2 regions of the Paenibacillus sp. FSL H7-0703 genome follow, and region 2 is predicted to be linked to the other one. Evidence: riboswitches for the same ligand, from Rfam matches in the RefSeq annotation. Region 2 holds a riboswitch; the other holds the start of a gene.
The links. A riboswitch is a leader RNA that binds a small molecule or an ion and turns the genes downstream of it on or off. The one in region 2 is predicted to bind cyclic di-GMP.

Region 1: another riboswitch for cyclic di-GMP. It lies ahead of MHB46_RS08240 (glycosyl hydrolase); the one in region 2 lies ahead of MHB46_RS12180 (collagen binding domain-containing protein).

The regions. Positions count from the first base shown of each region.
Region 1 is NZ_JBBOPF010000001.1:1,912,930-1,928,757, forward strand. It holds gene MHB46_RS08195 (flippase) at 1-826, opposite strand, end outside; gene gmd (GDP-mannose 4,6-dehydratase) at 950-1,939, opposite strand; gene fcl (GDP-L-fucose synthase) at 1,961-2,899, opposite strand; gene MHB46_RS08210 (sugar transferase) at 2,936-3,634, opposite strand; gene MHB46_RS08215 (CpsD/CapB family tyrosine-protein kinase) at 3,720-4,406, opposite strand; gene MHB46_RS08220 (YveK family protein) at 4,387-5,136, opposite strand; gene MHB46_RS08225 (helix-turn-helix domain-containing protein) at 5,464-5,832, shown strand; gene MHB46_RS08230 (hypothetical protein) at 5,886-6,068, opposite strand; gene MHB46_RS08235 (hypothetical protein) at 6,381-8,675, opposite strand; gene MHB46_RS08240 (glycosyl hydrolase) at 8,724-10,292, opposite strand; cyclic di-GMP riboswitch class I at 10,307-10,387, opposite strand; gene MHB46_RS08245 (sugar phosphate nucleotidyltransferase) at 10,543-11,919, opposite strand; gene MHB46_RS08250 (UDP-glucose dehydrogenase family protein) at 12,547-13,875, opposite strand; gene MHB46_RS08255 (glycosyltransferase) at 13,881-14,981, opposite strand; gene MHB46_RS08260 (glycosyltransferase family 4 protein) at 15,010-15,828, opposite strand, start outside.
Region 2 is NZ_JBBOPF010000001.1:2,777,275-2,793,102, forward strand. It holds gene MHB46_RS12140 (copper resistance CopC/CopD family protein) at 1-1,062, shown strand, start outside; gene MHB46_RS12145 (YcnI family copper-binding membrane protein) at 1,094-1,837, shown strand; gene MHB46_RS12150 (stalk domain-containing protein) at 2,076-3,323, shown strand; gene MHB46_RS12155 (winged helix-turn-helix transcriptional regulator) at 3,405-3,788, opposite strand; gene MHB46_RS12160 (NAD(P)H-dependent oxidoreductase) at 3,978-4,652, shown strand; gene MHB46_RS12165 (TIGR02328 family protein) at 4,750-5,130, opposite strand; gene MHB46_RS12170 (DUF445 domain-containing protein) at 5,164-6,420, opposite strand; gene MHB46_RS12175 (AraC family transcriptional regulator) at 7,014-7,895, shown strand; cyclic di-GMP riboswitch class I at 7,946-8,026, shown strand; gene MHB46_RS12180 (collagen binding domain-containing protein) at 8,251-11,817, shown strand; gene MHB46_RS12185 (class D sortase) at 11,934-12,599, shown strand; gene MHB46_RS12190 (cupin domain-containing protein) at 12,690-13,157, opposite strand; gene MHB46_RS12195 (amino acid ABC transporter ATP-binding protein) at 13,485-14,222, shown strand; gene MHB46_RS12200 (transporter substrate-binding domain-containing protein) at 14,265-15,095, shown strand; gene MHB46_RS12205 (amino acid ABC transporter permease) at 15,167-15,826, shown strand.

The sequences.
Region 1 (15,828 bases), 860 kb from region 2:
CCGTCGTCAGAACGACCGGAATGAAGCCCAGCACTTCGATGAGTCGGAGTGCAACGGAGTATTGCCCGACCGCAGCATTCCCCAGCAGTTCACCGATAATGACTTGATCGATCCGTGCCTGTACATATACAGCGGAGGATGACAATATAAGCGGCCAACTGTGATTCATGATTCGCCGAGCTGTGGTTAAGCGGAACGTCCATCGGTTCACACGTCGTCCTTCCTTATGGAAGAAATACAGCAGCAGCAGGCTTCCCAACAGAAACTCTCCATGAGCACACAACGCCACCAACCATATCGGAACACCGGACAACAACAGAATGATTTTGATGGTGGAGCCGAGAACAAAGGCAGTATTCTTAGCAACGACCGTGTATTTGGACAGCATCTGCGCACGAAACCAGTAGTCGATGATATCAAACAATTGAAATATCGAGGCCGTAGCCAGGATCAGATTGATCAATCGCACTGAACTATCTTCCGGTCTGAGCAGTGAAATGAAGGAATAGGACAGTACAATGGCTATCAGAGTACCTACCAATTTCAGCAGAACCGCCGTCCCCAATAGCTCATGCTCATCCTTGGGGTCTTTGACAAGATCGCGTACTAATATAGAATCAAAGCCAAGGGTCGTGAAAATCAGAAACATGCCGAAAAAGGATTCCGCATAATTCCACTTTCCCAGTTCCTCTGGTCCCAACACTCTCGCCATGATGATGCTGACTGCCAGGCCAAACACCATGCGAATCATTTTGTCACCGAACAGCCAGGATGTATTCACCAGCAAACTTCTGCGCGGTTTGGCGCGTTTTTTGACTAATGTCATAGGTTTTACTCCATCTTAAAAAATGACCTTGCGCACAGCCTTATAACCTGCTGTTCTGTCAATACAGCTGCAATCATGTACAGCGAAGAGACCCCCCGCCCAGGCGGGTGGCCTCTCCATCTCTTACACGACGACAGAAGCTTCAACTGCAGCCTGCCTTTTTACCCGCTCCAAGTCTGTATCCACCATCATATGAATGAGCTGCTCGAAGCCTACTTCCAATCGCCAACCCAGCTTTTCTTTCGCCTTGGCACAATCGCCGAGCAATAAATCTACCTCTGCCGGACGGACAAATTGAGGATCGATCACGACGTAATCCTCATAATTTAAACCTACATGGGAAAAGGCAATTTGCAGCAATTCACGTACAGAATGCATTTCTCCTGTGGAAATGACGTAATCATCTGGTTGATCCTGCTGAAGCATCAGCCACATCGCCTTTACATAATCGCCTGCAAAACCCCAGTCTCGCAGTGAATCCAAATTTCCCATGCGCAGCTCCTGCTGCAACCCTAGCTTGATACGAGCTACCGCATCCGACACCTTACGCGTTACAAATTCCAGTCCTCGGCGTGGCGATTCGTGATTGAACAGAATGCCAGAGCAAGCAAACATATCAAAGCTTTCGCGATAGTTCACTGTAATCCAATGGCCGTACACTTTGGCTACACCGTAGGGACTACGTGGGTAAAACGGAGTCGTTTCTGTCTGGGGTGTCTCCAGCACCTTACCGAACATCTCGCTGCTTGACGCCTGATAAAAGCGCGCTTCCGGTTTGGCAATTCGAACCGCCTCCAGCATATTGGTGACAGATAGCGCTGTAATCTGCCCTGTAGCCAACGGCTGCGGCCACGAGGCCGCTACAAAGGATTGAGCAGCCAAGTTGTAGACCTCATCTGGGTCGGACTGACGGACGGCTTCGATCAATGAAGCCAGATCGGTCATATCACCGGAAAGCCAATGGATGTCATTCTGGATATGCGCTACATTTTCAAAGTTCGGTGTGCTGGTTCGTCTGCGCACCCCGTACACCTCATAATCCTTGGACAGCAGCAACTCAGCCAGATAGGACCCGTCTTGTCCGGTAATCCCTGTGATCAGCGCTTTTTTCATTCCAATTCCCCCACCGTTTTTTTATTGTTCAACCAGATCCAGGCCTTGAAATGCCTGATACACAGACCTTAATCCCTCTTCTAGTGAAATACGCGCCGACCAGCCCAGCCCGGAAATTCGGGATACATCTACCAACTTACGCGGCGTTCCATCAGGAGCGGAGGTGTTAAAGGTAATTTCTCCCTCATAGCCAACTACATTCTTCACTCGTTCAGCCAGCTCACGAATGGAGATATCCTCACCTACGCCGATATTTACAATTTCATTTCCCTCATAATTGTTCATCAGGAACAGACAGGCTTCAGCCAGATCATCAGAATGAAGAAATTCTCGGCGCGGCGTACCAGATCCCCATACTTCTACAGTCGGAGATTGATTCAGCTTGGCTTCATGAAACTTGCGGATGAGCGCAGGTAGCACATGAGAGGTCTGGAGATCAAAATTGTCGCCCGGACCGTATAAATTCGTCGGCATCACAGAAATAAACCGAGTTCCATACTGACGGTTGTAAGACTGACACATTTTAATCCCGGCAATTTTAGCAATCGCATAGGCCTCATTAGTAGGCTCCAGTTCACCCGTAAGCAGATATTCTTCTCGCAACGGCTGCGGAGCAAATTTAGGATAGATACAGGTAGAGCCGAGGAATAACAGCTTGCCTACATTCGCCCGGTACGCCGCATCAATCACATTCGTTTGTATAAGCAGATTGTCACGGATAAAATCAGCCGGATATTCGTTATTCGCCAAAATCCCACCAACCTTGGCCGCTGCCAGAAATACATAATCCACAGGCTCTGTTTCAAAAAAATGATCTACTGCCTCTTTATTGCGTAGATCCAGCTCACGGCTTGTGCGAGTAATAATATGACGGTAACCCGTATTCTGAAGCGCTCGGACAATAGCGGAACCCACCAGCCCGTTATGCCCTGCTACATATATGTTGGAATGAAGATCCATACTTATCCCCTACTTTCTTCGTGAAAATGAAAGACTTTAATACGCATCCTTGGAGCCTAGCAGCACACGAAATGTTTTCAGCATAATGATCATATCTGTGCGGAAACTGCGTCTGGATATGTACTCCAAATCCAGTTCTACCATCTGGTTAAAGCTTAGATGATTACGACCGCTGATCTGCCATAGACCGGTGCAGCCTGGTGTAACCGTCAGACGCAGCTTATCCCTCACTGTGTAATTATGGACTTCTCTTGGCAACGGGGGTCTGGGTCCTACCAGACTCATCTGCCCACGCAGTACATTGAACAGTTGTGGCAGCTCGTCGATGCTCGTTCTGCGAAGAAAGCGACCCACACGGGTAATTCGGGGATCGTCCCGCATTTTGAACATCGCACCCTCAATTTCATTTTCCACCAGCAATGCAGACAATCTCGCCTCGGCATCAGACACCATGGAACGAAATTTGATCATGCGAAACGGACGCTCATTTTTCCCAATACGTACTTGATAAAATAACGCACTGCCTTTTGGGTCCTCCAGCTTAATCAGCAGAATGACAAGCAGAAATACCGGGCATAGCACGATGATTCCAATGAAAGACAATATAATATCCATGCTTCGCTTCACGAACGGGTATACGTTCCATCCTTGCCGCCGTTCAAGCCCATGAGCGACCGAATATACATCCACTGACGCGCCCAGCACTTCGGCCTCGTTCGAGCGGGAAGAAGACACGTCTCATCACCTCGCTCCTTATTGATAATTATTATTTATACATTGTTAAAAGAATTTTATATACTCTCATTTTCCTCCTTTTCATTCATGTCAGATTGCGTTCCTCCATACCCCGCTCGGCGCGGGTATTCGAACGCTTCACATTATTAAGTACGACACCCAGAATGCGAGCCTTTACTCTTTCCAAATTTGCTTTTGCTTTCTTGACGACATCCTTTTTGACCTTCCCTGCCTGCACCACCAGAATAACTCCGTCACACATAGCGCTTATAATTAAGCCATCCGGAAAGGACAGCAACGGCGGCGTATCCATTAAGATCACGTCATAATGTTCTTTTAGCTCAACCAGCAGAGCATTCATTCTACGGGAACTGAGCATCTCGGACGGATTGGGCGGGTTCGGCCCGGCTGTAATTGCATGCAGATGGTCAATCCCGGTTTCCTGAACCACATCCTGCCATGCCTGTTGATTGGCAAGCACCCGTGTCAGCCCTGTATGGTTACGCAAACCAAACATATGGTGCAAAGAGGAACGACGCAGATCCATATCCATAATCAGCACCTTTTTCCCCTCTTGCGCATAGGTTACAGCCAAATTGCTAATCGTGACCGTTCTGCCTTCACCCGCCTGAGCGGACGCCACCATCATAACCTCAATCGGCTCGTCTATAGAAGAAAACTGGATGTTAGTGCGAAGCATGCGGTACTCCTCCGAAACGGAAGACTGAGCATGTAGGGATGTAACGAGCTGATTATTGATTAATCGCGGCATATTGCCCTTCACCTACCTGTTTAGGAGTTGTAGTCGAGCTGTCAGAGCGTTTATCTTCTTTTTTCATTTTCGTAATCAGGGATAAGGTAGGCAGACCGAGTTCTTTTTCAATATCCTCTTCATTCTTAAATGTATCATCCAGTACCTCCAGCAAAAATGCCAAGCCGATTCCCAACAATAAAGAGGTGACAAAAGCAATAAATATCTGTATAGCGGGATTACTGTTCACGGGAACTGCTGGATCATTCAGACTGGCTTCGCTTAGGATGGTGACATTGTCCATTTTCATGATAGAGGGAATTTGCCGTTTGAATACTTTGGCTACCGCATTGACGGTTTTCACAGCCTTTGTATACGATAAATCGCGGATTGTTACATCCATGACCTGTGAATCACCTGCGGTGTTCACTCTTAATTTTTGCGCCAAAGCTGACGGAGTGACCTTAAGGTCGGGGAAGCTGGCGACCACCTGATCCATAATCGCCGAGGAGATCATAATTTGCTTATATGAGTTCGTTAAGGCTATATTCGTTTGAACTACACTGTAATCAACGACACCTGCACGATCCGGTCGTGGCGTCTGGTTGATAATGAGCTTTGCGGTAGCTTCATAAATCTGCGGGGTAAAATATACATTTTTTATGCCCACTACTGTACATACCAGCAGTACGATGCTACCAATCAACCACATTCTTTTACGGATCAAACGGATGTACTCTTTCAACTGCACAAGACCAGTCCTCCCTGATTGACTTGTTTTCGATGCAATAACGCTTGTACTGATCCTCTGCATAACGGGGAAAAGAACGATGCATGACCCTCTAATCTATAGTAAAATGTTGTATAATAGCGCATAGAAGGTCTAGCCAGCGAATAAGCACAAAATGCTCAATAATCGGTGGCCTCTTAGGGTATATAAACGAAGATATAAGTGAAAACTATGAAATAAAGATACGTTATGTAACTTACATAACTAATTTATGATACAAAACGTATCTTGTCAAGCGTAAAATTGCTTTTTTACCTTTCTTAACCTTGCCTTCAGGAGGAAAAACAGATGAATTATGGCACCCGCATCGCTGAATTACGAGAACATAAGGGATTAAAACAAGAGGAACTAGCGCAATCCCTCGGAATTACGCGGGCAGCTCTTTCTCACTATGAAAAAAATAGGCGCAAGCCAGATTTTGAGATCCTGACCAAGCTCGCTGATATTTTCGGGGTAACGATTGACTACTTGGTGGGACGTACGAGCCATCCGGCGGCAATATTGGATTCAGATGTGAGGGAATTTGTGGACCAGCTTGAACTGTCCGACGAGGATATTCTGCAACGTTTCAACCTGACCATTGACGGACGCACCTTGTCTGAGGAAGAAGCCAAACGTTTTATTGCATTTGTCCGAATGGAACGAATGATGGAATAAAGAAAGCGGCCGATTGCTTCACGTCTCGCTCAAGTAAGACCAACCGTTGGAATTTACACGCGCTTGTCCTTCCGGTATGTGGTTCCATCAGCGTCGCTTTCTAGCCATTCTGGCATCGTGAACCCACATTGGAGCAAAATGTCCCGGATGTCCAAGTCGATAGCGGCTTTGTCTACTTTCCGTACGTTGTTTTGAAAAAGAGGGTTGTTCACCCCTAATTCTGTCTCCTTGTTCATTCAGCATTAACCTCGCTTTATTATTCTTGGTCATCGGAAAGAGATTTCCCACAAAACCATGTATGTATAGTCATGAACAAAACTATTATATATGAATACATACCTGCAATGTTGTCGTCTTATGACGAGAATATAAAAGGATTTTCTTATTTTTTTCTTCATTATACGTAAAGTATTGGCAAATCAGAACGATTTTCCAACAAAAAAGAACCTGTCAGGTCCTATTTTCTCCTGATAGGTTCTTTTTTGTTTTATTTCGAAATGATGTTAGGTATTCGTTAACTCAGGTCCTATATACATTCCGATCTGTTATTAAGCGACCTCGGCTGCCTGGGAAACCTGAGTGCCTCCGGTCGCCCGGACTTTGTAGACATAGTGGCCTCCAGCTTTTACTGTGCGGTCTGTATACGTGTTTCCCGCTACTTGCGAGGCAATCACCTGATAGGCCCCGTCAGTCCCGTCAGCACGCAGCACATCATAGGAAGATACGCCTTCTGCCTGAAGCCAATTAATCTTTACCGCCCCATCCTGAACAGAGGCAGCCTTCACCCCTGTTGGGGCTGAGGCTGCGGTCTGATCTGTATTTTTTAATTCCAAAATATATTGTACCGCTTCGCCAGGACCCAGCTTTTCTTCAAAATCAAGGGCAGGAGAAGCCTTGAGCCCTGATATGGAACGCTGTGCCTGACTGTAAGTAGAACCCGCTCCAAAACGTTCACCCGTGTACAAACCGGCTTTCGGCATCGTTACCCGTACACGAACGGTCTGCGGGGTAGCTTCGAAATTCACTAGATTCACCAGCAATTTGTCTGAGGTAGCGCCGCTACCTGCCAGCGGTTTAAGCTTGGACGTATCCACCGCACGAACATACACCATCTTATCCTTGGTATCCTCTGGATTCAGCACTGTATAAGTCAGAGGTTTTCCATGGGTGGCATAGGCTAAGCTCAAGCGTCTCATGATCTTAACGCGGGTGTCCTGTCCTTGCCCGAACGGATAAATTTCTGTGTTGGCCGGGTTATGACTTTGCAGATCGAAGCCTGTTTTAAACAGCGTATAATCCTTATAAAAAGCAGCGTGCTGGATAAACATATCGGCAAACCCGATTTGCGAACGCATAATCCGGTCGAATGCGGCTGCTTGTGGCTGACTAGCCCCGTAATCTGGATTGTCTCGATGCGTATCATTGGTACCGAACTCTGTGTTCAGCATCTTTTTCGCCAGTCCATTGCTCGAACCGCCGAAGGTTTTCAAATTTTGGACGAAGCTGCCCCCGCCCTCTTCATTATACGATTCACCATAGGCGTGTCCATTGGTCAGGTCGGTGACTTCCTCCAGCTGTTTACGTTGCGCCGGGTCCCGTTCCCATCCATCTGGGTCACCGCATTTTTGCGTACCACTAGTTTGATTTTTGCACGCCTTGGTAGAGTACGTTGGCCAGTAGGCCCAGCCCGGTGCTACGGTTTTGAGATGCGGTGCCAATTGCTTGCCTTCTGTATTCAACCACTTGGCCACAGCCAGGTTTACCGCCTTGGAGCGATTAAATAATCCAGGTTCGTTATCTACTTCATAATATTGAAGATAAGAACCGTATTTTTTTACATAATCGCGCAACTTTTGCTTGGCCGTCTCTGGCAGAGAACCATCTTTTTGCAGCTTAATATCACCTGTATATAAATACAAAGCAGACGATTGCATATTATACTGCTTTAACGTTTGATAGTAATCATCCACGTCTGTACATGCCTTGCCCACATTACTGGCACAGGTGACCCTCATGACGTTGCCACTATAAGCAATGCCCAGCCACTTGAGAACGTATGGTAAATGCTTAACTGCACCCTGATCATAATAAAATTCTTTATTGTTCACATTTGTTCCGGTCAGTATATATTTACCGTGTACCGGTTCGGTCGCAGGTGAAGCTAACGTCTCCAAGCTCAAGTCATCCCAGGTCCACCACACATTTTTATCTTCTGCAGAGGAGCAGTATAGGCAGCGCGCTGTCTTTAGCTTGAGTACGTTAACACCGCTTTGCAATTGCTCTTTGGGGATATACAACTCGTAGTTGCTTTTGTAATTATATGCACTGCCCGTACCGGAAACCCCAGCGATTTGAATGATACCGGACAGCTGATAATTTGAAAATACAGCCATTTGCGGAACAGCTTTGCCCGCATCCAAAATCCGTACACGGAATATCACTCCATTGGGAGGAACTTGATCCAGCTTATACTGGAGCGACAGTTCAGGATTCGTGGACGCATTCAAGCCGGGAGGAATATCTCCACTGCTGAGCAATACCGGGGCCGCTGTATTCTCTGCTATGGACGTTGCGGACGATATTCCTTTAGCCGACGATTCGGTAGAAGCAGAGGCTGTAGGAATGTTGATATTGTCTCTACCAATCACTCCTCTAAATTCCGCTGAAGAATCATCCCTCTGTCCCAGCTTCCATACTGGACTGGCTGCCGCTACTTTATCCGTCGGCAGTTCTACGCTCCTTGAAGGCGTGTAAATCAACCAAGCGATCAGCGCTATAGCTACGACCCCCAGCAGCCCGGATAATACTGGCGTATACCTGTGGGTCAACCATTTTTTCATCATATGATCCACCCTCTCTCCTCAAAATTTTTGACCGGGAAAGAGAATCTATTAAGGAAGAAACAAAGCGTTACCGGGAATCACCGCTTTCGCTTCATGCTGACTTTCCCACATCAGACGTGCCATTGCGTCACCATATTCATCATAGTATTCAACTTTTAAATCTACCATTTTACCTGCTTGCAAGGTGATACTGCCCTTGCGCTCTGTCCAGCTTTGCTTAAACCAGCTATCAATAATCAGCTTGCCGTCTACCCATACCCGGATTCCATCATCAGATATCGTTGTAAACGTATAGGTCTCACTATATTGTGGCTTCATTTTACCTGTCCAGCGAACGGAGAACCGATCAGCGTTCACCCTTGCATCAGCTGTGGCAGCACGCCAGTTATAGTCCAGCTTGCTATCTGTACGGGTCAAAGCAGCACTACCATCCAGATTCATGTTGTTAAAATATTCACCCCGCAGCCCGTTCGCATAAACCATATCCGGAACAGAAGGAGGAGCCGGGATAGGCTCGCTTTGCCCCTCGTCCGGTAGGGTTGGTACATCTGTCCCGGGTTGTTGAACTGCTGCCAATCCATTTTTCACATCATCTCGCGTCAAGCTCCTCGAATCATTCATATAATCCTGAATTTGATCCGTTGTGTTATTCTCGGTCAGCATCTTTCCCCAAGTCATGGAATACACCCATTTGGGCTGAGCCTGTAATACCTCGGAGCTGGGCATCTCACCGTGTTCCCCAATGGCAATCGGCTTATCCCCTGCCAACCCGAGCAGACCTTCATAATGACTTTGTTCAAAATCATTGTTGTAAATGTCTACAGCCAAAATGTCTACTTTGTCATCCCCCGGATATTTAGGGGTATACGGGAAGGTATACGAATTAGGAGCATTCGGGCTCCATACCCACAGCAGATTGTCTAGTTGATGTGTGTTTACAAAACGGTCATACATGATATTCCATAGCTGATTGAAATTATTTTTGTTTCCCCACCAGAACCAGTCACCATTCATTTCGTGATAAGGTCTCCATAAAACCGGAACACCCGCATCACGAAGCTGCTTTAGCGATACAGCGACCTTATCCAGATCGGCAATGAGGAGGTTATACTGCGCAGTGCCTGGCGTCACGTATTTATTGAACTCCGTCTGACTTACTTTCGCCTGCACATTGGCCCAAGTCAGTGGTCTACCCGGCAGCGCTTCATGAAAAGTCATCGTCACAATGCCTCCGGATCTGCTCCAGCGGATCGCGCTATCGACAACATTTTTACGTTGTGCTGCTTCCGAAGCGGCAGATTGACCTGAGATGGCTCCCATCTCATAGCCGTGCACACCCACATACGCCTGACTGATTTTTTGGACCTTGTTACTTAATTCATCCGGACTCTCCAAATAATCATGCTGACCGGTGATTATTTTTTTCCCCGAGATGCTGAGTAAATAGCTGTATAGTTCACGGGCCTGAGTAGAAGCGTCCGAATTAACAGGTTGTAATGCAGCGGCATTCGCCACAGACAGAGATTCACCAAAACCGACGGGCAACAAAGAAAAAAGCATAACTACGGGGAGTGCATGACGTATCAGTCGATACAGAGGAATAAAATTGAATCTCACTTTTTGCTCTTCCTTTCGGTAGCCAGGCTGCCATCCCTACGGAAGGCCCTTTAGCTTTGCGTACCTGCCTTTCGACAGGGCTGCGTTTATCGTTGGAAGGAGTTTGGATTCCTTCTTACCCTAAGTATCGACTTTCTTTTACCAAAATTTAATAGGTCATGTTCATGAATTTACAGGTTTTCGCCCAATTTCGACAGTTTGAGCTATGAATTTTCATAGATTCGTCTTTTTTTCGTTTTTACGAAAACAATTATGAGATAAATTGGTGACGGGAAATTTCATTCCAATCCATACAAAAGCGGACAATATCCTCTTCAACCAATTCAGAACCAGTCTGCACCTCAATAAAATCCACATCGGTCACAGCCAAAATGCTATGCTTCGTTCCTTCAGGAATACGCACGACATCACCAGCTTTTACTTTGTGCAGCTTCTCATTCAAAATAATTTCCGCTTCACCGCTAATAATGGTCCAAATTTCACTCCGTTTGAAATGAAGCTGATAGCTGATATTTTTGCCTTTCCGTACGCGGATTCGTTTGGTCAATACCTCGTTACCCTCGTCATACTTGACATAATCGACAACCCGATACTGCCCCCAACGACGTTCTTCATACATTGGACGCTGATCATGAGCCTTGAGCACTTCCTTAATGCGAGGACTTTCAGCCTTATTGGTCACAAGAATACCATCCGGGCTAGCGGCTACAATCAGATCATTCGTTCCAATGATCGCCACAGGAATGTCTAACTCGTTAATAAGACTCGTATTGACGCAATCCTCCGTTACTACACCTCTGCCCACTTGTTGATTAGACATTTCTTCTGTGAGTGTATTCCAGGTACCCAAATCCTTCCAAAAACCATCATACGGAAGAACTACGATATCCTTTTCCTTCTCGACTACTTCATAGTCAAAGCTGATTTTTTCCAGAGATGCGTATTGCTTTTGCATTTCTTCATAATTCAGCGGCAAACCCTTGGATGCCAAGATATCCAGCAAATAACTTAATTTGAATGCAAAAACCCCGCAGTTCCATAGAGCATTGCGTTCAATCAGACGCTCCGCCTGCTCCCGGTCGGGTTTCTCTTGAAAATGGCTCACTTCGCGGTAGCCAGTGCTACCTTGGGTGGCATCGTTTTTCGGAATAATGTAACCATATTTCTCTGAAGGATAGGAAGGGACAACCCCGATTAAAGCAAGCTTGCCTTCACTCTCCTGGAGTGTATGTTCCAGCTGGGCTACGGAAGCGAAGAAAGCATCCTCAACATAAGGATCTACAGGCAATATAGCTATAATTTCATCAGGGGATACACCAGCAATGGAATATAGATAAGTCGCTGTCAGCGCAATCGCAGGAAAGGTGTCTCTGCGTTCCGGCTCAACAATGATGCGCGTATTCGGCCCGACCTGACTCTGGATCATTTCGACCTGTGCTCTCCCTGTCGCAATAAACGAGGATTCTGATAATCCATTGTCTCCCAATTGTCTCCATACCCGCTGTACCATGGATTCCGAAATCCCCTCCGGGCTCTCCAGTACCTTCAAAAATTGTTTGGAACGGGAATCGTTGGACAAAGGCCATAATCTTTTACCGGAACCACCAGACAAAAGTACGAGCTTCATAACTCTCCACTTCCTCTCTATATTGGTTGGATGATCGTTCTGATGATGAGTTGACTACCCGCTACGGTATGAATTTAATCTTATGATCGCTGTTGCCGTGGGATTCTTTGGATTGTATAAGACATTTAAATGTAAGAATACCACGTCAAAGGCGAACGCTCCGCTTCTCCAGATTCAAATCCATCCCTGCGCTACTCAAAAATGCATCATGCCGATCATACCGTTTATTGCAAAAGGCACGACCGGACATTATTAAGTCCGGTCAGCCTGTAAAATCTCACGCTTGGCGTTTACCTGCCTTGCTTCACAGGAGCGGCGCCGCGGTACAGCCGCATGGAGCTTTGATCGGAAGGAGCGGCATCAACCGCGCCGCTCCTTCTGATCTGCCCTTCTACTCCTCCCATAAGGTGGGAGTTTAAAAATTGTGACTCCACGGCTAAAAGCAGCGGAGCGGGCAGAATTGTTCTGAAGAAGCGTCAGCGTTTGCCTTTATCCCCGGATTTTAACCTTTGAATGTTTTATATAATCCAGAAAATCCGGGGGTAACAGCAATCGGAAGAACAATCTGCACGCGCAGCGCCTTCAGCGCCTCCAACACCGCCACAGTCACTTTTTAATCTGTCACTTTTAAACTTCCACTTTATCCCGATTCCACCCACTCATCCGCGGACGACCCACGGAGTAGTATTCCAGCCCGGAGCCTTGGATCTGTTCCTCAGCGAATACGTTACGACCGTCAATGAGAACCGGCTTGCGCAAAATGGAGGCCAGTTGTACGAGATCGACTTTTTTGAACTCTTCCCAATCGGTCAACAGGCACACAGCGTCGCTACCTTCAGCGGCTTGCTGTGGGGATGAGCACCACATAATATTCGGGTGATCCACGCGCTCCTTGAATTTATCCATCGCAATGGGATCATACAGTTTGACAATAGCGCCTGCCTGAATGAGCGTTTCTACGATTTCCAGTGCTGGAGCTTCGCGGATGTCATCTGTATTTGGCTTGAAGGCGAGGCCCCAAATGCCAATGGACACACCGTTCAGTTGACCCAGCGATTCGCGCAGCTTGGATACAATCATAAAGCGCTGGTCGGTATTCACCTCGACCACCGATTTCAATAACTTAAATTCATAGTCTACATTACCTGCAATTTGGATAAGCGCATTTGTGTCTTTTGGAAAGCAAGAGCCACCATACCCGATCCCTGCTTGTAGGAAAGAGGAGCCAATCCGTTTGTCCATACCCATACCGTCAGCCACACAGGTGACATCGGCGCCAACCTTTTCGCAAATATTAGCGATTTCGTTAATGAACGAAATTTTAGTTGCCAGAAACGCATTGGACGCGTATTTGATCATTTCAGCACTACGGATATCCGTCACATAGATTTTATCCGTGAACACCTGATGCAGAGTGACCATGGTTTCACGCAATCCTGTATTGTCCAAACCAATAATGATGCGATCCGGATAAAGCGTATCATTGATGGCTGAGCCTTCTCTCAGGAACTCCGGCGCGGAGACGATATCGAAAGACAAACTCGTGTGACGAGCCAACACGTCCTTAATTTTTTCGTTCGTTCCGACAGGTACAGTACTCTTGGTCATAATAATCTTATACCCGTTCATGGCTTTCCCAACATCAGCGGCCGCCTGTTCAATGTACGACAAATTCGCCTCACCGTTAGCCAGAGAAGGTGTACCTACCGCCAAAATTACGATATCCGAGCGGCGTACCGCATCGGCCAAATCCGAGGTGAACTCCAACCGACCCGCTTCCAGATTCAACGCGATCAATTCCTCAATACCCGGTTCATAAATCGGAGATTCTGCCCGGTTCAACATGTCGATTTTGTGCTGCTCCAGATCGACACAAATCACCTCATTACCTTTTTGCGCAAAACATACACCCGAGACGAGCCCAACGTATCCAGTACCGATTACAGCCAGCTTCATTCCGTTCATCCTCCTTTTAGAAAGTTCACATAGGCTTGTTCTACATACTTTTTTAATTGATCCTTGAAGTTTTCTTCATCAAATTTGCGCGCATGGGTAATGATATCGTCCACATTCCACGCATGTTGCTCAACCTTTTCGACGGCCTCCAGCACATCCTCTACTTGATGCTTGCGGAAAAATACGCCGTTCACATGAGGAACAATCGTATCCAGCGCTCCCCCACCCTGAAAAGCTATGACAGGCCGTCCAGCCGCATTCGCCTCCAAAGGCGTAATACCGAAGTCCTCTTCACCCGGAAAAACGAGCGCTCGGCATTCTGCCATCAGCTTGTTAACCTCTTCATCCTCAAGCCTGCCGAGGAACTCAATGTTCGGGGCAGCCATACCTTCGAGTCGTTTACGGTCCGGTCCTTCACCCACAATGCGCAGCTTGAGACCGTTACGTTTGAATGCTTCGATCGCGAGATCAATGCGCTTGTAGGACACCAATCGGGATACGATCAGGTAATAGTCACCGATGTTTGTAGCGCGTTTAAAACGGGATGTATTAATAGGTGGGAAAATCACATCCGAATCCCTTTGGTAATAGTGCAAAATTCTTCGTTTTACAACCGAAGAGTTGGCGACAAACTGGTCTACGTTGCGAGAAGTTTTGGCATCCCATGTTTTCAACCGGTTCATGTACAGCTTGAGCATGTTTTTGAGCAGGTTGGATTTGGACTGCCGGGCCATATATGTATCGTAATCCCAGGCAAACCGCATCGGTGTGTGACAATAACAAATGTGAAACGTATGTTTGGGTACCTGGATGCTTTTCATAAATGCACTGCTGGAGCTTAAAACAATGTCGAAATCCCTAAAATCAAAATCACGGATAGCAATGGGATACAGCGGCAGCACTCCTTTGAAGTTGTCCTTCACTCCTGGGACTTTTTGTAGCCAAGTGGCTCTAATATCCGCATCCTTCAAGTTACGCGACAGGCGGTCGTCGCTGAACACCGTTGTGAAGATAGGAGCATCCGGATACATATCGTGGAATACCTCTACTACCCTTTCCGCTCCGCCCATTTGGATTAAGTAATCGTGTGCTATCGCTATTTTCATCTGAATCATCCTTTAACGCGAATGTCGGTCAGACTCCTGCCAACAAACCCTTATAGTAATGAACTATATCCTTAACTGTGTTCTCGATGACAAAATGCTTCTTGACCCGTTCCATCCCTCTCTCACCCATCTGCTGACGTTCTTGTGGATGCTCCAACATCCAGCGGATGGCTTCTTCCAGCTTAGCCGGATCACCCGGTTCAATAAGCAGCCCGGTTTCATGGGGTACCACCGTTTCCTTGGGTCCCCCCTCATTGGAAGCAATCACGGGGAGACCCGCAGCCATGCCTTCAATAATGACCTGACCGAATGGTTCTGGTGTAATAGAGGTATGAATCAGCAAATCACAACGCTGCATCAGGCCTTGAATGTCATCGACGTGTCCCAGTAGATTGACGTTAGCCAATCCGTATTCGCGCATCGTGGACTCTAATCGTTGCTTGTATTCCTCTTCTCCGAACAACGCATCTCCAGCCAGCCAGAATTTCACGCGCTGATCCGGTAAAAAGGAGCGTGCTGCTTCCAGTAAAATATGCTGTCCCTTCCATTCCGCCAATCTGCCGACCAATACGACGTTAAACGAGTCATCACCACGTAAATGTGAAGCCGTGTCACGTGCTGTAATTGCTTTGGCAAAAGCGGAATAAACGACAAGCGTCTTTTTGTCCGGGGGTAACTCCAACGCACTCAGCGTGGACTTGGAATTAGCAATCACTCCGTTGGGCAAAAAGCGGGACATCAGCCGAATCCCTTTGGCCACAATCGGCTTCAGATACGGCGGACCGATGTGGTCACGGATATGCCAGATCAAGGGCAGCTTCGCCGATTTGGCGGCTACTGTACCATA
Region 2 (15,828 bases):
AGCCTGCCACTTCAGGCTTCATGGGATGCCGGGGTTTCTATCAGAGAGGGCTTCTCACTCCCGATTCTGGGAGAAGCTCTCCAGTTTACTGGAGCCGGGCAAATTTGGTTTATCCAGATGATTCTCGTGCTGCTCCTAAGCGTAACGCTAATTTACGCGCTGGATTACAGCATTTCGGATCGCCAGCGCCGTCTTTGGGGCTACAGCTCAGCCCTCCTAACGCTATGCCTCATGCTTTCCAAAGCCTTTGTCGGTCATCCGGCAGCGGCTACCCATCCAGCTCCGGCCATTGCGGCGGACTTTGTCCATCTCGCGGCAGCAGCTTTTTGGATCGGCTCACTTGCCGTCATGGTCGTGTGCCTGCCTGTTGCCGGAGCGGAGTTGCCCGTATCCGAGCGAGCAACTCTGCGGCAAGCCGCCCTGCGCCGCTTTGCCGGCTGGGGCATTGCTATGGTGGCAGCGCTACTTGCCACCGGTATATATGGAGCCGTGCTGTACATTCCGGCTCCCTCCATGCTGCTGAACACGTCCTATGGACTCGTTCTGCTCGGCAAGGCAGCGCTGCTGCTAGTCATGCTGGCCTTTGCGGCCAGCCAGTTCCGCAGCGCAAGGCAAGCGGCGCCCAGCAAGCAAGCCGCCCGGGGATTGCGTGCCGAGGTGTCCGTCGGCCTGCTCGTGATGCTGTTGACTGCGGTGCTCACTCACCTGTCACCCGGCCAGGCACCTGCTGTACCGTTTGAGGAGACTCGCACTACGGGCGGATACAACGTTACGCTGGCAGTCAGCCCCAATGCTGTGGGCAGCAATGAATTCAAGGTATCCGTTCAGGATAGCAAAGGTGCTGCCGTTTCGGGAATCCAGCAGGTCACATTAACGCTCACTCCAGCAGACCCTGACCAAGATCAACAGGAGTTTGTTCTACCCGTGAAGCAGCAACAACCATCCCGCAGTCAGGAATTGATGACCTCCGAAGGAACATGGGCGGTAAAAGTACATGCTCTGACGGCATCACTCGATGCGGTTGATGCTGAATTCACCCTGCATGTAGGCGGTAAAAAATAATTATTTTATGTTTAAAAGGAGCGAATTGAATATGAATACAACGATTCAAACAGCAAAATCCAGATTTTCCAGGTTTGCGGCCTCTGTGAGTATAATTGCAGCTGGTGCCTTACTTTTTGCAGGTATGGCCAGTGCACACGTGACAGTCAAGCCTTCTGTTTCACAACCTAATGCGTGGGAAACGTACACATTGAAAGTACCCGTGGAAAAAAACATTCCAACCACCAAAGTCGCCTTGAAAATTCCGAAAGAGGTCGTTTTCAAACAATACGAGCCTGTACCGGATTGGAAAGTAGCCACCGAAAAAGACAGCACTGGCAAAGTAACCACCGTGACCTGGACGACTGAAAAAGACGGCATTCAAGCGGGTCAGTATCAGCGTTTCAGCTTTGTAGCGCAAAATGCAGACCAAAATACCACAGCACCCTGGGACGCCTTCCAATATTACAGTGACGGAAGTATCGTGGAATGGACAGGTGACGAAGGAAGTAAAAATCCACATTCCATTACTGAAATCACGGCGGATGCCACGTCCGCAACTCCTGCCGCAGACAGCGGACACGATTCGGCGGGCACGGCAGCAGGCCATACGAGCACAGATGCGGCTAAAGATAGCAGCAGCCCCGCACCTGCTTCGAACAATGCTGTAGAAGCTACACCTGCCGCTTCTGCTTCAGCCAGCTCTGCTGCACAAACGACAGCACTGGTCCTATCGATCATTGCAGTCGTTCTTGGTGCCGCAGCTATCGGCATTGCACTCAAGCGCCGCAAGTAATCTGGGTTACGTATAAGGTTAAGATCGTTTTAAAAAGAAAAAGCTGACACCTAGTTAAAGGGGTCAGCTTTTTTTAGTATGAAAGAAAACGATTAATATTCAGCTTAAATACATACTTAGATTCATCTCATCCTATTATTTCACATTCACCTTTCTATCATTTTTTTGGTAAAATGATAGAACCCTCACGATTCTAACATGATAGCATTGCAATCTATTGAGCATAGGAGATCATAGGATGAAAATCGTAAATAAGGCTCTGTTATCTAGTGCTATTTTTCTGAGTACCGCAGCGGGCTTCTACAGCCCTTTGGCACAAGCAGAGACCGGTAAGGTCAGCATTATGCTGGACGGATATCCGTTACCATTCCCCGTACAACCTGCCATGATGAACGGCACGACCATGGTTCCCTTTCGCGCTATTTCTGAGGCTCTCGGCATTACAGTGAAATGGGATCAAGCTAGCCAAAGCATCATCGCTACCAAAGCGCAAGGCTCTGCTACGAAGCAGGTGGTTCTAAAGATGGGTAGCCGCAATGCCACAGTGGACGGACAAACGGTTCAACTAACAGCCGCTCCGCAAACCGTGCGCGGCAGCACCATGATTCCGCTGGGCTTTTTCGGGCAGCAGTTTGGAGCCACGGTGAACTGGAATCAGGGAACACGGACGGTCTCCATTACATCGCCACGTGAAGCGATGTATACAGTAGGCTTTTATGCGCTGTCTTCCTTTGACCAAAAATCCAAAATACCGGATTTTAACGCAGTTGCCTTCGGCTGGAGTCGAATTGATACGAACGGACAATTTACGACAAACGGCAAGGAATACAAATGGCCTCAAGCCGCTGGAACCGTAACACCGGAGTCCATTGTGCAGGAGGCAGACAGCCAGGGGACTTCCCCTTACCTGATGGTCTATTCTGGAGATGGCAATCACGAGCTGACCAAGATTTTGGAAAATGCGCAGCTTCAAGAACAGACCATTTCCCAAATCGTCAGCACCGCCACCGACAAACAATTTAAAGGCATTACGCTAGACCTGGAAGGATTGGGCTGGAGCGGCGATAAAGCTAAAGCGCGTTCAGACTACAACGCCTTTATTAAAAAGCTATCGGCCAAAGCGCATCAGGCTGGACTCAAGCTCACCGTCGTTCTGCATCCGCTGAACAGCTCTTACTCTGGCTATGACTACAAAACGCTGGGCAATCTGGCGGACGATCTGATCATCATGGCCTATGATTACGGACAAAAGGCTACGCCTGAGCCTTTGGATAAAGTGGATGAAGCCATACAACTGGCCTTGAAGGAAACCTCGCGGGACAAGCTCATTTTGGGGATTTCGATGGGTAGCGAAAAAGACAGCACCGTTAACGCCAAGATCGGTTTAGCCAAACGTTATGACCTCAAAGGAATCGCTATCTGGCGCTTGGGTATCATTGGAGAAACAGCCTGGGCACAGATGAACGAAGCCATCGAGTTTAAATAAGTGTACCTGACCTTATTCCGCCCGCTAATGATTTCTTAGGCGTCTTCTATGAAATCATTTGGCGGGCTTTCTTCATCCCCTTTAACAAAAGTGCTTGCCTGATTTGGAAGTTGTCGTCACAGGCTCGCAACCCTGTTCTCCATAGAAGATCCCCCAGTCTCTCATAAAATCCAGCAACGGCCTTAACGTATCTCCTAACGGGGTAAGCGAGTATTCCACACGCGGTGGGTTCTCATTATAAATTTCACGGTGCACAATGCCATCTCTCTCCAATTCGCGCAACTGCAAGGTTAGCATCCGCTGTGTAATATTAGGCAAGGTCCGTCGAATTTCGTTATAGCGCCGCGGTCCTGTAGTCAAATGATACAAGATGACTCCCTTCCATTTGCCACCTATAACCCCGACGGTTTTCGCTACCGGACATCCAAAATTAACGCTAACTGCATGTTCCATCTCCTGTGCCATGTATACCCCTTCTTTCTGTAGAATGTGTAAACCAATAGCCCCAGACGTATGACAAGGAACAAATATGTGCGTACTTGTTCCCTGCAAAAACTTTCTATATGATAACTATATATTCGATATCAGCTCTCATTATAGTAGCAGAAAACCCATAGAGTACCAACTAAACCCATACCCAAAGGAGTACATTTTATGTCTAATACATCAGCTAAAAAGCAGGAAATTCTGGACGCCTTTCTGTTCAGGCACGCCACGAAAGAATTCGATCCCAATCGCATCATACCGGAAGAGGATTTTCAGTTCATTCTCGAAACCGGACGACTTTCTCCAAGCTCCGTCGGTTTTGAACCATGGCAGTTTGTAGTTGTACAAAATCAGGCATTGAGAGAAAAGCTGGCTGCAGTTTCCAGCGGCGGTCAAAAGCAGATTCCTGCGGCTAGCCACGTCGTCCTGATTTTGGCGCGCAAGGATGTTCGTTATGATTCTCCTTACGTGGAGTATATGTATAAAGAGGTTAAAGGTATGTCTGAGGAGGACTTTGCCTCACTGCCAGGCCGCTATAAGATTTTCCAGGGTGAAAGTCAACGTCTGCTGGAAAACGAACGTACGTTATTTGACTGGGCTTCCAAGCAAACCTACATTGCCTTAGGCAATATGATGACAGCAGCGGCTCAGATCGGTATTGATTCCTGTCCAATTGAGGGCTTTAACTACGATCAGGTGCATGCCATTTTGGAGGAAGAAGGACTTCTGAAGAACGGGCTGCTCGATATTTCAGTCATTGCTGCCTTTGGTTATCGCGCTCATGAACCCAAGCGGGAAAAATCCAGACAACCACTGGAAAAGGTCACCCGCTGGATTCTGTAATCTAATATCTCGAGTCTCTCCCCCAAACACTGAAGCATCAAAAAAGACGGGCTGCGGCACTTCATCTGAATGATGAACATACCGCAGCCCGTCTTTTTTAGGTCACATCAATCTCTATTAAAATACCCTTGGAAGCCAGGTTGTCCAGGCACTCCTTCATATACTCATCGTCATGCTCCACATATGCACCCGCACCTGCCAGTTCCTCACCCAGCTCCGCCTCCCAAGGCTCACACTGCTTACCGCGATACAACGGCTGTTCCCACAGGGGATCAACATTGTACCCTCTGCTTTTCATTTCGTCCATAATGAGCCTATGATAGCGCACCAGCAGCATGGGGTGATAATCGAACACATAATTCACGGTGGCGTGTGGCTTGCCCCACCCGTTCCCGCGCAGGGCACAGCACTCACGATGTTGCCCCAGCAGTTGCGGACGGGGTAACTTGTCGATTAAATGTTCATGCCAAAGCCTCATGCTTCCACAACCCTATCTGTAGCTTTTTCTGGTCTATTGGATTAGCATACGGATACCTGTCAGCACAATGCCGATCAGGAAGCCTGTAACTGCGCCGTTAATACGTATCCACTGCAAATCCTGTCCCAGTTTGTCCTCCATCAGTGCAATCAGGGATTTGTTATCCATTTTGTCTACATTTTCGCGTACCAAGTTACCAATTCGACTATGGTTGGCTTCCACCAGTCCAGTAATACCTTCCACAATTCGCACATTGATCTTGTCCAGCAGCTCGGTATTCCCTCTTAAATCAGTCAGCATCCGATTCAATAGCGGTAAAATATAGGTCTGCACATAGCTTCCGTCTTCCATGTAGTCCAATAAGCGTATACGCAGTTCTTCCATTTTGCCCAGCACTGACGCATCGCCTTCCCAGGCTTCAACAAGGCTATCCTTCCAGCCGTTCAACCCTTCCTGAACCGTATCTTTCGTCGCCAATCGGGTCACCTGTGTCCTCAGACCATCCAGCACAGCCTGACGGCGCGGGTGCTCTTCCCTTTGCAATTCTGCTACCTGATCCAGCAGGAAATGACGAATCATTTCACCCATACGCTCTTCGTTCAGATAGCCGAGGAATGCGTTCAAAGCAAACTGCATCAGCCCGCTCACCTGCAAACCGCTAACAGCCTGCATCCCTAAGGTGCCCAGCGTATAACCCGTTTCGGGTCGCAAAAGCCAGGACTCGGCTTGCTCCAGCGTGTAATCCAGTGCGCGGCGATCGTAGCCCTTCTCGCTGGTCTGACGAGCAAGCGCCTCCAGCAGCGGTCCGGCGTCAAAGTCAGCCACCTGCCGCTTGAGCTCTGCCACGATGACCGGAGCCAATTCCGCGAGCGGGAGCGACTGGACGAGCCGCTTGGCAAGAACATCTATGGATGCCGCCGCCTCCGGCGTGCGCAATCCTTTTTCCACACCGCCCAGCACCAAATCGGCCAAACGGATATCTGCAATTTTAGACGCAATGCTGTCTTTGTTTAGCAGGTTATTTTCCACCGTACTTACCAATGCATTTGTGAGCTTGTCCCTATTTTTAGGAAGCAGCGCGGTATGTGGTATCGGAATGCCTAGCGGATGACGGAACAAAGCAGTGACAGCGAACCAGTCTGCCAGTCCCCCTACAAGTCCTGCCTCAAAAGCTCCGGCTAACAAACGAGCCCAACCATATTGCTGGAAGGGCAATGTGGCTGCAAAGCCTGCCCCTAGAATAACAAGCGACCAAGCCGCTGCGGTTTTCGTGTTTTTTGGTTTTCCCATCCTGTAATCCTCCAAACTGACTGTCGAGTAAGTAAAGCACTATACCTGTATTACCCATCATATCATTGCCCGTGTCATTTCCAAAGTTGAAAGCACTTTTGATGAAACGCGCAAGGGCACTTTTTGCGTAATTTTTTATGCATATATCTCTCTTTTTTACATTCATGTTTGTGAACAAAATCACAGCACTGGGCCCAAACTCTTATTTTCAATAATAAGCCTTACGAACCATTTTATCAGAACCAAGTCCCAATTTTTTTAAACCGAAAGGAGAAGTGAACAAGAAAGTTGAATGGGCATAAGATACCTTTTTTCAGTACCCTTTTGGTATTGGACCTCAGAAAGGATTTGAATCCATGATAACCCCAGATTCTTTCAACAGCATTCGACTTTTTCATATGGATTACCAGGTTAAATATCCATAAAAAGTGTTACTCCCATAAAATTCAAACACATATTTTGCTATATAGACATATTTGATGTGATAAAATAAACTTTTATAAATAGGGAATCATGTTTAATCAGCCATTATATATTGGTAATTCAAACCAAGATATGCTAGATAAAATTGCTTTTTTGTAAAGGAATTGAATATGACAACAGACCAAAAAAACAACGTGGGCCTCTGGAATGGCGATCCGGTCGTAATTGTACGCACTCCCTCCGCTTTTGCCAAGCAATCCCTTTTATATATCCAGGAATTAGGCTACTTCCAAAAAACTTCTGCTTTTACGATGGAAAGGAAAGAACTTTCCTCTTTTTTGCTTGTCTTTACGTTGTCTGGTAAGGGAGAATTACTGTACCGGGGCAAGAAATATATCTTAAAACCTCAAGATTTGTTCTTTATTAATTGCGAGGAATATGTTCAATACAGCACCTCCGGTCATGAATCCTGGGAGTTTATCAGCCTGTACCTGTATGGCAATCTGATTGAAAATTTTTACGAACAATTTGCCAAGCATAATAAACCGGTCATTTCCATGCATAATCCGCATATTATATTGGATAAGCTCCATGCTCTGATTTGTGGGCAGTCTGACAGAAGTCTTTCCGCTGAGCTACTAACGTCCAGGCTCATTGGTGAAATACTAACGTGCATTTTGCAACATCCCTATGATCATCCGTGTGTGAATGCTGAAACCCTGAGCGAAGTACGTCGGGTACAGCAATATTTGGATCAGTCCTACTGTGAGCGAATAACACTGGACTCGCTGGCAGATATGTTTGAATTAAACAAGTTTAATCTGGCTAAAAATTTCAAAAAGCAGATCGGTTTCTCTCCGATTGATTATCTCATTAATGTCCGTATCACAGCCGCTCAAAGCTGGCTTAAAACCAGTGACATGTCCATTGTGGATATCGCAAGGTACGTAGGGATTCCCAATACGAGCCATTTTATTAACCTATTCAAGGAGCATGTAGGAGAAACACCTCATTCCTTCCGCAAAAAATGGGGGAACCGTTCCAAGTTGTAAATGAGAGGTTACATGAAATCAGTTTGATAGATGATAGACGCACAAGCTATTCAAGTTAATGGCAAAACTGTCGAAAGGCAGTGACGCAAAACTATAGGGCCTTCCTTTCCAGATGGCAGCCAGCTACCAGATGAACGAGCTTTTTATTATGTCTTTTTTACATAGATCCATCACAAATTGCTTTACCTCTCTCGAAGAAAGCCCTGATCGCTATGATCAGGGCTTTTTTTCTATTGGGATAGTCATGTCAGCCTAGCATGCTGAATATACTAATTTCGAACTAGGAGGAGGGAAGGAAAAAACATAACCGCCGAAGCATTGCCATATTACGATGAATAGGAGAATCACTTGGAGCATGAGAACAAAAATAAATGTAATGATCATTGCCTTATTGCTCATTGTCCAAAGCTTTTTCAGCGCAACGCTGGCTTACGCAGATGCTCCAGTCCCAGAACTGCCGCAGAGTGCTGTATCCGATCCTAACCATACCGTTACGGATGCTGTATATGTTGTCCCAAACCTTGAACCTCCTAGGGAGATTCCTTCAAACACGGTTCCCTTCGTTCAAGGAGCAACCAGTTCAAAGTCTCAACATGATGCAGCTCCGCAGAGCATATTAACGAAGTTGAGCCTGACCGACGAAGCAGGGCGTGTCATTGATGCGGTATATAGTCCAGACAGCCAATTCGACATCGGATCAGCCATCCAACTAGGCTATGCATGGGAGCTTCCTGACAATACCTATAAGTCAGGGGACAGCTTCACCTTTCATTTACCAGAACAGTTTGTCATCTACACTGATATCTCATCTCCGTTAGTCACTACCGACGGAACCGTGGGATACTTCACAGTAGATCGTCAGGGCAAGGTGATCATGACCTTTAACCAATATGTAGAGAATCATTCCAATGTCAGCGGCAAACTGCAAATCAAAACCGAGTTTACGAAAGAAACGGTGAAAGGCAGTACAGAGATCATCATTGCGATTCCGATCAAAGGCGGGGTACAAACGGTCATCGTGAATGTAAAACCCCAGTCAGGGCCAACCCTAAGCAAACAAGGGAAAATAGCTGGCACCAATCAGATCGACTGGATCATTGATGTGAACAAACAGCTAAACACCGTAAAGCATGCCCTCATCACCGATCCAATTCCTTCAGGGCTGGAACTCAGAAGAGACTCTATTCGGCTCTATCATCTACAAGTCAATATCGACGGCTCGACCGTTGTTCGAGACCTAGTGAATGCAAGTGAATATGCCATTGAAGCAGATCAAGCCGGGACAGGGTTTGTGATTCGTTTTCAAGACGATAGCATTAACACGGCCTATCAGATTCAATATTCCACGCGTATTATTGGCGATGAAACTCGTTTCTCCAACACAGCAACGCTTTCAGGAGATACGATAGAGAACGTTGTTGCTACCGCTACTGTTCAGGTGGAACGTGGTGAATTTTTGTCCAAAAAGGTTGAAAAATATGATCATGCCACACAAACACTCTCGTGGGCCATAAGATATAACTTCAGCGAGACAAAAATTCCCGAAGCCAAAGCTCTTTTAATTGATCATTTCAATAAAACTCAAGAATTGCTGCCCGGTTCTTTGAAAGTATTTAAGAGAAACACACTGGAGGAACTCCCATCGTGGGCGTATACTGTCATCCCAGTTGATTATCCGGACCGCAACGGCTTCAAACTTCAATTCAACTTCGACGTAGATTCAGCCTATACCATCCGATACCAGACTCAAGCCAGAGGCCGTGTCTATGAAAATGAAAAAGTTACAAACATCATAACCTCAGATGGAACCCAGAAGATCGTATCGACGGAAATCATAAGCGGAGTTATGACTAAAATGTATGACACACCCAATTACAACACCAAAATCATACCTTGGGTGATTACCATCAATACAGACTTGTACATCATGAAAAATATTGTCATTCAGGATGTGTTTCCAAACGGGGGCTTGGCCTTGTTACCGGACACCCTGAAAATTCAAAGTGTTGACGGAACAACGGAGCTACGTGCACCCACGGATTATGAGCTGATTCCGCTATCACAGGACTATAAACAAGGATTTACGCTCATTTTTCATAAAGCCATTCAGAAGGCTTATACAATCAAGTATTCAACTACCTATAATAATGATTGGAAAACAGATACAACGAAGCCCGAGTTTCGTAATAAATCCCATATAGAATACCAGTTTGAAGACGGAGAAAGATCATCGCAAGAAGTGGAGTGCCCGATCTGGCCGGACTTTATGACACAACGAAACGGTGCCAAGCAAGGAAGCTATAATGCGACCTCCAAGCTCATTACCTGGGACATTAAAGCTAACTACAATCGCAAGATCCTGAATCACGCGGAAGTGAGAGACCCCTTGTTGCAAGGTCAGAAGTTACTGCCCGCCTCCGTAAAAGTATACGATATGACCTTGCTGGGATGGTGGGATGGCGTACAAAAAGGGGCTGAAATCCCAGCAGATCAATACACCATTATTCCTCCCTCCGAGCAAAATGGTAATGAATTGCGTATCCAGTTCAAAAATAAGATACAGACTCCCTACTGGATTACCTTTCAAACTTCATTGGAAGGAGAACTGATTGAAAAGGAAATCCATAATCAAGCCCTTCTACTAGATGGACAAAAAACTGTCTCCGAATGGACAGCGCAAGTCACGGTACCTCATGGCGGAGAATATGTATCTAAAGTCGGTACACAAAATGGAAATAAGATTGACTGGAGCATCCGCATCAATGAAGGACAGTCCCATGTATCCAACGCTAAAATTATAGATCAGCCTAGCAGCAATCAAATCTTAATTGAGGATTCCTTTCATTTGTACTCTACAATCATCGCTGCCAACGGAAATACCACCAAGGGCACCGAGTTGATTAGAAATCAAGATTACAAGCTGTATATCAAGACAGATGCTCAAGGCCAGCAAACTTTTGAACTTACTTTTGCTAAGGATATTTCCACTGCTTTTATACTTGAATACCAATCGTTCATTCATGCTGAAGACAAAGCCAAGGTGAGTAATAAGGTTGCCTTTGAGGGGGATCGCTTGACGACAGAACTGCGGGAAACCAGCCAGGAAATCATCGTACGAACGTCTTCCGGCTCCGGTTCTGGCGGGGGTGTGACCGAAAGTCTTGAGCTGACCAAGGTAGATCAGGATATGCCTGACAAGGTACTGCCTGGCGCACAGTTTGCGCTCTATGATAAAGGTCAAAAAAGAGCCCCTCTCATTCAGACCACCAATCAGGAAGGCAAAATCATCTTTTCTTCCTTGCTTCATGACGACTACATCTTGGAAGAATTGGCAGCACCGGAGGGCTATAAAATTACCGAGGGCAAGCTCGAGATCAAAATAGACGCAACACTGCGACAAAGCTCTGGCGTAAAGAGGGTTGTGATCACCAATCGTAAAGAAAAGAAAAACGACCCTGAACCACCTGTAGACCCGGGAACTCCAACAGACCCCACGAATCCCTCAGGACCAGGAACGCCTACTCATCCAAACCCCTCCCCCCCGTCTGGAGGCTCAGGTAAAAAACATGACAAAGATCCGGAAATACCCAATATTCCGTCTATAATCGTCCCTCCGTCATTGCCAAAGTCTCCGGAGGACATAGTCTCTCCGCAGGAGGAACCTGCGCCTATACCGCTGAAGCCGGAACTGCCAGCCGTCATGCCTCATCAAGATCCTCCTCCGGTGGATTCGAAAGACGATCCCGAACCTAAGATCCGTCTCAAGGTTCCGGGGAAAGAACCTGAAGAGCCGGAGGATACACCTGCGGTACATCAATTACCCCAAACAGGTGAAAGCAGCCCCGTTCCGTTCTATTTGACAGGCATAGCGATGGTTATATGGGGCGTATTTATGAAATTTAGACGGACAAACAAAAAATAAAACCGATCACCTGCCCTGATCTCCCGGCTCATTCCATTCCCGATTGGAATGAGCCGGGAATGGGGCATTTTTTTAAAAAGTATGTATAATCCGTACTTTGCTTAGGGGAGGCGAGATTGCTGCGTCTGCGTAAACTTTCCTACGTATTTATTGTGTTAGGCTTACTTTTTATTTTGTTTCCTAAAGCGACGGAATGGAATGAGGATCAGGAACAAAGCAAGCTATTAAAAGCAGCCGAGCTACCATCAGGAAAAAGCGATGCGCTTAGAACCGCCAGTCTTACAGACAGCTATGCTCGCTTGTCCACTCGTCTTACGAAAGTTCCGGTTAGTGAAGCACGACAAAATACTTCCCCACCTCCTGCTCCCATGGCAAGCGCTAATGAACAAACTCCCATAGCCACTATTAGTATAAGTCGTATTGCTTTAAAGCTCCCTGTATTGGAAGGCGCAACGAGGATAAATATGAGACACGCGGCTGTACATATGCCGGAAACGGGGACGCTAGGACAAGTGGGGAATGCCGCCATTGCTGCTCATCGAGCCCGTACCTCTGGACGTTTATTTAATCGTCTAAATGAATTGAAGATTGGGGATAAGATTGTTGTCAACACTCGGGGTAACCAATATGTATATAGCGTTTATAGCCTGAAGGTGGTTGATCCTACGGACGTGTCTGTTCTAAAAAGCTTCAAAAAACAAAAGCTGCTCACGCTGATTACATGTGACCCTCTCGTCAACCCCACCCATCGTCTCATTGTTCAGGCCAAACTAAGCACCTAAAGCCATTTTAAAGTACCTATTTCTATGAGTAAAAATAAATCAGGCGGGCCATTCCTGTTCATTACAGAAATACACCCGCCAATGCTCACATCATGATTCAGTTGGATTCTTGGCAATCAGCTTGAAATCATCAAAGTGGAATCCTGGTGCAACCACACAGGTTACCAGCACGGGCTCATCCCCAAGCGGACGTGCCGTTTGCCATACTGCTCCTGGGACGAGTGCTTGTGGATGCTGTCCTGCCTCCACATCCGCACCGACGATAATCACAGTTTCTTCACCAGGCTCTTCTCCGCTTCCACCCAATTTCAACTCTACAGGGCTTCCGCTATGATATAACCACAGCTCATCAGAATGGACCACATGCCACTCGGAGAACTCGCCCGGATGTAGCAAGAAATACGTAGACGAAGCTGCAAAGCGCGGACCGGAATACACATCCGGCAGTACAGGCTTCGGAATTTGGAAATGGGCCTTCCACATCTCTTTGTACCAGCCGCCTTCTGGATGGGGCTCCATGCCCAATGCCGTTACTAGCGGTGAAATAGCTTTCGTCATTGTCTAACCTTCCTTTACCCTAAATTCCTTCTTCCCTACTGTAAAACATAGCGTTGCTTTTGTCACGTTTCTCCCTTGGCATGTCGAACGCTATTATTCCATGTAAAATTAAATAACATTAAATTGTGAATATTCATTTAATTTTATCATATAAATAGCAGTTAACAAGCAAAAGGACATACCAAAATATAATACACGTAAAGTTTTATGACATAAAATCTTGTTTTTTATTGTAAGCTTATAGTATCATGAGAGAAATTTTGAAATTCTAATAGAGCTTGATCATGTCAATCCGTCTACTAAGCTATGTATCCAAGCCTAAAAGGGGTGAGCTCTCTGATCCAGTTTCGCAATGTCAACAAGCATTACGGTCACTTCCATGTACTCAAAGACATCAATCTTCAAATTAAGGAGGGCGAGGTCGTCGTAATCATCGGTCCCTCCGGCTCGGGTAAAAGCACCCTGCTTCGCTGCATCAATCGTCTGGAAACGATATCGGATGGGGAGCTGATCGTTAACGAGGTCCCTGTACATGACAAAAAGATTGATATTAATGCCTTCCGCCGCAACATCGGGATGGTGTTCCAACATTTCAATCTGTATCCACACAAAAAGGTGATTGAAAACATTGTACTGGCACCTATGAAGGTACTGGGCATCTCGAAAGAAGAAGCTACTCAAACAGCCATCACCTATCTAAAGCGCGTCGGAATCGAAGAAAAGGCACAAAGCTACCCCGCCCAATTGTCCGGTGGACAGCAGCAGCGGGTCGCGATCGCCCGTGGGCTCGCGATGAATCCAAAAATTATGTTGTTCGACGAGCCTACTTCAGCACTTGATCCCGAAACGATCGGAGAGGTACTGGATGTTATGCGCTCGCTCGCCCATCAGGGCATCACAATGGTCATTGTCACTCATGAAATGGGCTTTGCACGTGAAGTAGCAGACCGCGTGATTTTTATGGACAAAGGACAGATTTTGGAAGACAGCCAACCTGCCGAATTTTTTCAGAATCCGGGTGAAGAACGGGCTCGCCTGTTCCTGAGCCGTCTGATTCATCATTAAACAGACTACCAATGTAGCGTAAATCGAAAGGGGAATGTTCTGATGAGAAAAAGATTTCAATGGAGTACTTTGGTGCTGGTAGCTTTATCTTGTCTGCTCGTCTTGGCAGGCTGTGGAGGCAAAGAAGGAGCGGCAACGTCGGGGAATGAGCCGGCAGCAGCCAACGGGCTGGAAGCGATCAAACAGCGTGGCAAACTGGTCGTTGGTGTGAAATACGATACCAAGCTGTTCGGACTGAAAGACCCGGCTAGCGGAAAAGTAGAAGGCTTTGATATCGACATCGCTAAGGCTGTAGCCAAACATATTTTTGGCGATGAAACCAAACTTGAACTAAAAGAGGTCACGTCCAAAACACGAATCACCTTATTGCAAAATGGGGACATTGACGCCATTATCGCGACGATGACCATTTCGGATGAACGTAAAAAGCAGGTTGATTTCAGCGACGTTTATTTTAACGCCGGGCAATCTCTGCTCGTGAAAAAGGGGAGCCCCATCACCGGGCTGGAGTCTCTGACCCCAAAAACCAAGGTGCTCGCCGTGAAAGGCTCTACCTCCGCCAAAAATATCCGTGAAAAAGCACCTGAAGCAACGATATTGGAATTCGAAAACTATCAGGATGCTTTCAACGCCCTCAAAGCAGGTAAAGGAGAAGCCTTGACTACGGATAACTCTATTCTGCTCGGCATGCAGCAGCAAGACCCGAATTATACTCTTGTAGGCGGGAACTTCACAGAGGAACCTTACGGCATTGCAGTGAAGAAGGGACAACCCGAACTGCTGCAAGCCATTAATGATACGCTCAAGGAACTGAAAAGCAACGGTGAATACGATAAGCTCCACGAGCAATGGCTTGGGGTTAAACCCGAATAGTATTCTTGTGAAGGAGCCGCGATTGCGAGCTCCTTCCTTTCTTAGGTCTGGATAAGGAGGTAAATTCGCAGATGCTTACTTTTGATATCAACGTACTTTTTGATCATAGCGACCGTTTCAGAGAAGGCTTGCTTCATACCGTTCAAGCTAGTGTCATTGCCTTGGTTGGAAGCTTTATTCTGGGGGCTATTATTGCCATCCTCCGAATTGCGCCTTTTAAATGGCTGAACTGGATCGGTACCGTCTATGTAGAGGTCATCCGCAATATCCCATTGCTGATCGTCGTACTGTTTTTTTATCTCGGGCTTCCCACTTTGGGCATCCCTTTGGACGGATTCGTATCTGGAACGCTTGGATTGACCGTATACACAGCCTCCTTTATTGCTGAAGCCATACGTGCCGGCATTCAATCTGTGCCCAAGGGGCAATTTGAAGCGGCAAGGTCCTCCGGGTTGAGTTACAACCAGACGATGATCAGCATTATTTTACCGCAAGCCATCAAAATTGTACTGCCTGCGATCGGCAACCAATTCATTAACCTGGTCAAAAACTCTTCCGTGCTGGCTATTGTGGCCGGACTGGACCTAATGTATTACTCGGACCTCATTAACTCGGATACCTTCCTGCCCATCACAGTCTACGCCATCACGGCGCTGTTGTATCTTATCTTGACGGTTCCGCTTAGCTTTCTTGTACTATATATGGAACGGCGTCTGTCCAAAACATCCTAAGG